DNA from 2 places in the Paenibacillus sp. FA6 genome. Region 1 is predicted to be linked to the other one. Evidence: predicted binding sites of a transcription regulator. Region 1 holds the regulator's gene; the other holds the start of a gene.
What was found. The regulator Rex, encoded in region 1, represses fermentation and respiration genes when NADH is low (regulators of the CRP and FNR family bind a similar motif). The targets are predictions, from matches to a motif close to TTGTGAAATATTTCACAA.
Positions count from the first base shown of each region.

Region 1 (4,222 bases):
TCGTATGAGTGGTGATTTAGTCGACGTGAAGGAACATTGGGATAGACTAAGCGATATGCTATTTGCTCTGTTACCTGAGCGAAGTGATGCTGCCCCAGGGGATACGGGACAGTTCGTGCTACGCTTACAGCCTTCCAAGAAACCGAAGGATTGGGAAGTGCTGAAAGAAATAGAGAATCAGATTTATGTAACGCTAGGCGAAGTCATTCGTAGTTCAGACAAAATGATAAATGAAATCAGAGAAAATCTGGAGGATTTTAATTTCGAGAGTCTGCTTACGGACATCAGTGGTCTTGTGAAAGATTTAGCATCCCAGCGTGAAGACTTACATTTCTTCATATCACTTAACGATGCAGGAAATGTATACTGGATGGAGGCTAATGGTCACTACCGGAGTAAATCTCTACAAATGTATGCGGTTCCTGTAGATGTAAGCCAGCAGCTAAAGGAAGTATTCTTTGATAAAAAGAAAAGCATTATTCTAACTTCCGCTACGTTGTCAATCGACAAATCTTTTCAGTATATGATTGAAAACTTGGGGCTTCAAGAAGCCTCGGATCAAGACCAGCTAGTAACTGTTCAGTTGCCGTCTCCTTTTCGTTATCGAGATCAGGCATTGCTGATCATCCCGCGTGATTTCCCAAGTGTGAAGGGGAGTATAGGTGATGCACTCTTCGTCGAAACACTTGTCAAATCACTGGCTGAAACGGCTATCGTTACACAGGGTCGAATGTTAGTATTGTTCACTTCTTATCGCATGCTTCGTCAAGTCTATGAGCCTTTAAGTAAAGCTCTTTCTTCAACGGATATTGCCGTACTAGGACAAGGTGTAGACAATGGGAGCCGAAGTAAGTTGATCCGCCGTTTCCAAGATAGTAGTGCCTCGGTACTTCTAGGAACGAACAGTTTCTGGGAAGGGGTAGATATCCCAGGAGAAGCATTGACTTGTTTAGCGATTGTCCGACTTCCTTTTCAACCTCCTAATCATCCACTTGTGGAGGCGAAGAGTGAACTTTTACAGCAACAAAAGAAAAATCCTTTCATGAAACTGTCAGTACCTCAAGCGGTTATTCGCTTCAAACAAGGATTTGGACGATTAGTGCGTACGGCGAGTGATCGGGGAATCGTCATTGTGTATGATACACGTGTGATTGAATCTTATTACGGGAAGTATTTCCTGTATTCATTACCTGGTCCCAAGATGGAACATATGCCGACCCATCAAATGGTTTCAAGAATTTCGGAATGGCTAGAAGACGGACAGCGTCCTTGATCAATGTATTAGCTATTCATTAGGAGGAGCAAAAATGAAATCTGATAAAATTTCAGAAGCTGTTGTACGCAGATTACCCATTTATTTACGTTATCTAACGGAACTTCAGAGACGGGAAGTAGCTACAGTTTCCTCACAGGAATTAGGTCAAAGGCTTGATTTGAACCCTGCACAAATTCGTAAAGATCTTGCATACTTTGGCGATTTCGGCAGAAAAGGTATTGGCTATGACGTGGCTTATTTAATAGAGAAAATACGACATATACTTAATTTGGATCAACAGATCAATGTCGTTCTGGTAGGTGCGGGTAATCTAGGACATGCATTATCCAATTATAATGCTTATCTGAAAGAGAATTTAAAGATTGTCGCCGTATTTGATGCATATCCAACAAAGGTTGGAACACATATTAACACATTGGAAGTTCAACCTATGGAGGAACTCTTCGATACGATTAAGAAGTATAATATTCGAATTGGAATCATTACAGTTCCTGAGCAAGAAGCTCAGGAGGTTGCTGATAAATTGATTGAAGCAGGAATTGGAGCCATATTGAATTTCGCTCCAACGATATTAAAGGCCCCAGCGCATGTTCGTATTCATGCAGCTGATTTCACTACGGATATGCTTAGCCTTGCGTATTACTTGGTTAATGGAAAGGGAGATTCAGACGATGGTGAACGACAAAGCGCAGAAGTGGATCATTAAGAATGGTACGTTTGCTGTTCTGAACAATGAACAGCCTGTATTGAAAGGTTATATGCTCGTAGAGGATGACTTGATTACGTATATTGGTGAAGACATGCCGGTAGTTGGTGAGGACATTCCGGTAGTGGATGGGAGTCATCTCTTATTCTTACCAGGTCTTGTGAATACACATGGGCATGCTGCTATGTCATTGCTTAGAGGTTATGGCGACGATCTGTCTCTACAAGTATGGTTGCAGGAAAAAATGTGGCCAATGGAAGAGAAATTCACTTCTGAAGATGTCTATTGGGGAACATCCTTATCTGTGTTGGAAATGCTTAAAGGTGGCACAACGACTTTTCTAGATATGTATGATCAAATGGATCAAGTAGCTAAAGTGGTTCAAGAATCCGGAATTCGTGGCGTGCTAACTAGAGGTGTTATCGGATTCTGTTCTGCGGAAGTCCAACAACATAAACTTCAGGAAGCGATCACTTTTGCGAAAAATTGGAACGGTCAAGCAGAGGGTAGAATCACGACGATGATGTCGCCTCATGCACCTTATACTTGCCCTCCAGATTACTTCGAGAAGTTTGTCCAAGCTGCACATGATCTTGATCTGCCGATGCATACACATATGTCCGAGACGTTGAGCGAAGTAGCGCAGAATGTAGCGGATTATGGTCTTCGACCTGTTCAACATTTAGAGAAGCTTGGCATGTTTACACGTCCTTCGATTGTTGCACACGGTGTGCACCTAAATGATGAAGAGATCGAGATACTAGCAACCCATCAAGTTGGCGTATCACATAATCCAGGAAGTAACTTGAAGCTTGCGAGCGGTATCGCGCGTGTAACAGACCTCTTGAAGGCAGGAGTGCCTGTATCGCTTGGAACAGATGGTCCGGCAAGTAATAACAATCTGGATATGTTTGAAGAGATGCGGCTTGCTGCTCTCATTCACAAAGGGGTTTCTGGTGATCCAACAGCTATTCCGGCTGCTGAGGCACTGCGGATGGGTACAATATATGGTGCGAAGTCGTTGTTTCTAGATACAGTAGGAAGGTTGGCTCCGGGCATGAAGGCAGATTTCATCGCACTGAATACGGATCAGGCTCATTTCTTACCACATACCGATTTCATCTCACACTCAATCTATTCTGCGAGTGCCAAAGATGTAGAACATGTATGGGTTGATGGTAAGCAAGTTGTGAAGAATGGTGTTTGTCTTACTCTAGACGAAGAACGTATACACCATGAAGCGCAATCTGCTTTCGAGGGCTTACTCAACCGTTAAGGTGTGAGTTATTCCTTATTCCTGAAGAAAGGAAGTTCAGGTTGAAGAAGATTAATATCAAGAACAAGAGCATGAACATGAACAAGAAGAAGATCATTTGGTTAAGTATTGCGGTCGTGATCGTTCTGCTATTCGGACTCTTTCGCTATTACATATACATTATGCAGGATCAATGGAAACAAGAAGATATGGCTATTGCTGCAGCGAAGCAGCATAGTGAATTAATTCATGTTACTCGTACCTCCAAATCGGTCTGGAACAATGTCGTCTGGGTTATCGAAGGTAAGGATCAAGTCGATCAGAATATAATTGTCTGGGTTCCATTAACGAGTGATTACGAAGTGAATGATACTCCTAGAGCGATTCGAAGTGAACTATTGAAGGATGGATTATCCAAAAGTCAAATGATACTTCTTATCGAAAAGGAACTTTCAAATATGAAAGAAACTCATTTGCAACTTGGCTTATTCAATGGAACTGCTGTCTGGCAGCTATTTTACAAAGAACAGGATCATTATAATTATCGCTTCTATCGATTTAGTGATGGTACACAAATAGGCGAACAATTTACATTGCCAAACCGTTAAATCAATAAACCAGCTGAGCCATTCTTTTAGGATGATTCGGCTGGTTTTATTGTTTGTTTTGGGATCTGACGAGTTCAGATGGGCTCTGATTGCGCGGTGAGAGGAACAGTTGCAGTATGGTCACTTAATTGATGGGAAAAGTACGGTGCAGCAGAAATAGATGTAATAATGGCAGTTAAAAGTGGCGAAAACGATGAAAAGTGGGTTTGTCCAGTAACTAGATACCATGAATGCAACTAAAGTTAGCTTTATGATGATTCGTTCGAATTTAAGTGCGCTTTATGCAACTGTGTGATTGGTGAAGGCGAATGTCGTAATCCTAGTGACATTATTAACAAATACATATATTCTCAGAAAATAAGTGTATACGATATGAT
Region 1 covers NZ_CP188820.1:2,485,218-2,489,439, reverse strand. The annotation lists gene dinG (ATP-dependent DNA helicase DinG) at 1-1,273, shown strand, start outside; gene ACP8HI_RS11625 (redox-sensing transcriptional repressor Rex) at 1,308-1,982, shown strand; gene ACP8HI_RS11620 (amidohydrolase) at 1,948-3,258, shown strand; gene ACP8HI_RS11615 (cell wall elongation regulator TseB-like domain-containing protein) at 3,300-3,845, shown strand.

Region 2 (4,222 bases), 220 kb from region 1:
AGAGAATTAGTTGTACAAAGGACAGTTAAAAATGGCGATAACGCTGAAAAGTGGAGTTTCCAGTAATTTAGATGTACTCCATGCAACTAAAGTTAGCTTTAGAGGGATTGGGTTGAATTCAGTTGTACTTATTACACCTAATAGTGAATGGTGGAGGCGGAAGGTGACTATTGGTGATGGTGTTGGTGTCGCAGCTCATACCTGCTAGCGATACAATGTATCACTGGCATCGTAAATGTAAACTTCTTCACTATATGAACTCTTTCACCAAGTACGCCGAAAGGCAATTTTCTTAATAGTAACTAGAGAAATAAAGTTGAAAATAGGCTGAGTATATTATTAAACATCCAAATTGAATGTTTTAAAAAAGTGATGAATGTGGTAAAATGAAATATACTAACTAATCGAAAGCTTTTTAATGATATGATCATGTCATTTAATTAAAATATAAGAAAGTATAAGTTTTACTTGATACTCTATTTCTTATATTTCGGCAGAGACGGATATCAAAGTATACTTACAAAGAGGTGAAGAGTTCATGGAAATTAATCAAATAGTGATGTGTCCACGATTTGAAACAGCTTTCTCTTTTTTGGGCAAGCGTTGGAATGGATTAATCATTCAAGGACTGATGAATGGACCCAAAAGATTTAAAGATATTTCTAATTTAATACCTTCCATGAGTGATAAGATGTTATCGGAACGGATGAAGGATTTGGAATTAGAAGGAATACTTGTTCGTCATGTATATCCGGAAACTCCGGTGCGAATAGAGTATGAACTAACGGATAAAGGCAGAGGGTTAAAGCCTGTTATGGATCAGATCCAATCATGGGCAGAGAGTTGGATCGATTAAGCGAAATGGAAATTGAGCGGAAGTATCGACTTTGAAACCTCTTTTATTTATTGAAATGAGGTTTTTTTGATTTCCCTTGTGATTACAATCACAACCCTGTTGTCCTTCTAGGTATAGCCTGAATAGGTAAGACTAGAAAAGATACCTAGGAGGAATTAATCATGTCAGTTGAAGCTCTTCTTTTCAGCGCTGATCATATCGTAAGTGATATTGTTATAAAGTTTCCAAAGGCTAGTGATTATTTCCGAGATCATAAGATTGATTTCTGTTGTGGCGGTAAGCGCCCACTTATGGATGCCGTTCAGGAAAGAGGTCTGGACATTGATCAAGTACTAGAAGAGATAAACCAATTAGCTGCTAAGCACTCAGGTCTAAACGATGATAAGGATGGAATGAAGAATTTCGTAGAAATGGACTCTCCATCTTTGATTGATTACATTGTGAGTAAACATCATGATTACTTACGTGAAGAACTTCCTGAAATATATAAGAATGTTACAAGAGTTAACAGAGTTCATGGTAATCAAGATCTACATTTGGCACAATTGCACGTTCTGTATACAAGATTGAAAGATGAATTACTTGAGCATACAGCTGATGAAGAAGAACGATTCTTCCCTCGAATGGTTGCTCTAGAACAACAATTTGAAGAGTCTGCAAGTAAAGAACTTCAAGATTCAATTGCACAATTAGAAGATGAGCATGACCAAGCTGGCGATATTCTAAAAGAGATCAGGGAAATTACGAATGATTTCACACCTCCAGCTCACGCGTGTACTACATATCGTATCACGTATGAAAGACTAGCAGAACTAGAGCGAATGACGTTTGAACATGTGCATTTGGAGAATAATATTTTATTTCCACGTTTTCAAGCTTAATGGACAGCGAAAAAGGATAGAGATTGAGACTTCAAATCTATCCTTTTTCGCTATTTCTGTTCATGTCAATCGGATTGACGTTAAAAATATACGGATATAGTTTAAATTGTGAACATACTTGTGATATAATTCACATATAATGTGAACGAAATCACAATCTATATTTTTTAAGCTGTTATACTTTATTTAATAAGGCAAGAAGAGCACAGAAGGAGGGTTTCCAAACATGCAACAACAACAAAAAGAAAAGCTATTGGTGATTGGGAATGGAATGGCAGGCATAAGTACAGTTGAACAAATTTTGAAACTTAGCGATTCATTTGATATTACGGTATTTGGTAGTGAACCACATCCTAACTATAACCGGATCATGCTATCCTACGTTCTGGAAGGTAGTAAGACGGTCGATGATATTGTTTTGAATGATTGGAACTGGTATTCAGATAATCAAATTACACTGCATACGACAACTACGGTGACACATATTGATCCGGTAGGTAAGAAAGTGACTACGGACAATGGTATGACGGAGACGTATGATAAGATCATCATCGCGACAGGATCAAATCCTTTTATATTACCGATTCCTGGGAGTGATAAAGAAGGCGTTATCGGCTTTAGGGATATTAATGACTGTAACCAGATGATGGATGCTGCTCAGAAGTATAAAAAGGCTGCTGTCATCGGGGGTGGACTTTTAGGTTTGGAGGCGGCAAAAGGGCTAGTGAATCTAGGGATGGATGTAACGGTTGTCCATTTGATGGAAGATATTATGGAACGCCAATTAGATCGTAGTGCCTCTTCAATGTTGCAGGCAGAATTGGAACGTCAAGGGATAAAATTTGCTATGGGTAAACAAACCTCAGAGCTAATTGGGGAAGAGCGAGTAAGTGGGTTGCGTTTCAGTGACGGTAGTATATTGGATGCTGACCTTGTTGTGATGGCGGTAGGTATTAAACCGAACATAGCACTTGCCAAAGCTAGTAATATGGAAGTGGGACGAGGGATTGTTGTAGATGACTATATGCGTACTTCATTGGAAGATGTGTATTCCGTCGGCGAGTGTACGGAACATCGGGGAGTATGTTATGGGCTCGTAGCTCCATTATTTGAACAAGGACATGTATTGGCTAAGCATATATGCGGAGTTGCCACATCTCCTTATGAAGGTTCTATTGTGGCAACGAAGCTGAAAATCTCTGGTGTCGACGTATTCTCAGCAGGTGAGTTTGTTGAAGGACCGGAACATATCGTGATTTCTACTAAAGATGAGTGGAAAAGAACCTATAAGAAAATTCTTCTACGTGACAATGTCATTATCGGCGCTGTGCTGTTCGGGGATGTAACAGAGTCTGCAAATTTACAAAAATTGATTAAGCAACAATCTGAAATGACGGATGATATATATAGTACGATCATGGGAACTGGATGTAGCGGTGGTGGCGCTAATAAGCAATCATCGATAGAGACGATGGCAGACGATGAAATTGTTTGCGGATGTAATGGCGTTACTAAGAAGGCGATTGTCGATGTGATTACAGATCAAGGGCTAACAACGGTAGATGAAATTAAAGCTTGTACGGGCGCAACCCGTTCATGTGGAGGATGTAAGCCGGTTGTTGAGCAAATTCTACAGTATGTTCTAGGGGATGGATTCAAGACAGCGGCTAAAGAAGGCATTTGTGGTTGTACTGCACTCGATAGGGATGAAATAGTAGCAGAGATTACGGTTAAGGGATTATCTACAACTCGTGAGGTCATGAATGTACTTGGTTGGAGTAATCAAGAGGGATGCTCTAAGTGCCGTCCAGCAATCAATTACTATTTGAACATGTTAAATCCTGAGACTCATGAAGATGAGAAAGAATCGCGCTTTGTCAACGAACGAATGAACGCGAATATCCAAAAAGATGGAACGTATACGGTCATTCCAAGGATGTATGGAGGTGTAACAACACCAGAGGAACTTAAAAAAATAGCGGATGTTTCATTGAAATATGAGGTTAAGGTTGTTAAAGTTACCGGTGGGCAGCGGCTGGATCTGATTGGCGTCAAGAAGGAAGACTTGCCAAAAGTATGGGAAGAACTTGATATGCCTTCAGGTTATGGTTATGCCAAATCGCTACGTACGGTCAAAACATGTGTGGGTTCCCAATTCTGTAGATTTGGAACACAGGACTCTTTGTCTATGGGAGCACTGTTAGAGCGTAAATTCGAGCGCCTCGATTTACCTGCGAAATTTAAATACGCTGTGAATGGTTGTCCGCGGAACTGTGCGGAAGCTTGTACGAAGGATATCGGTATTGTTGGTAATGACGGGGGATGGGAGATCTTTATCGGAGGTAATGGAGGGATCAAGCCGCGAATTGCGGATAGCTTCTGTAAAGTGAAAACGGATGAAGAACTGATTGAAATTTGTGGAGCTATTATGCAATACTATCGAGAAACTGGTAATTATCTAGAAAGAACTTCCGAATGGGTAGAA
Region 2 covers NZ_CP188820.1:2,700,509-2,704,730, reverse strand. The annotation lists gene ACP8HI_RS12790 (hypothetical protein) at 32-208, shown strand; gene ACP8HI_RS12785 (winged helix-turn-helix transcriptional regulator) at 539-856, shown strand; gene ric (iron-sulfur cluster repair di-iron protein) at 1,018-1,737, shown strand; gene nirB (nitrite reductase large subunit NirB) at 1,964-4,222, shown strand, end outside.
Region 2: the regulator Rex is predicted to act here: its motif matches at 1,856-1,873, upstream of nirB (nitrite reductase large subunit NirB).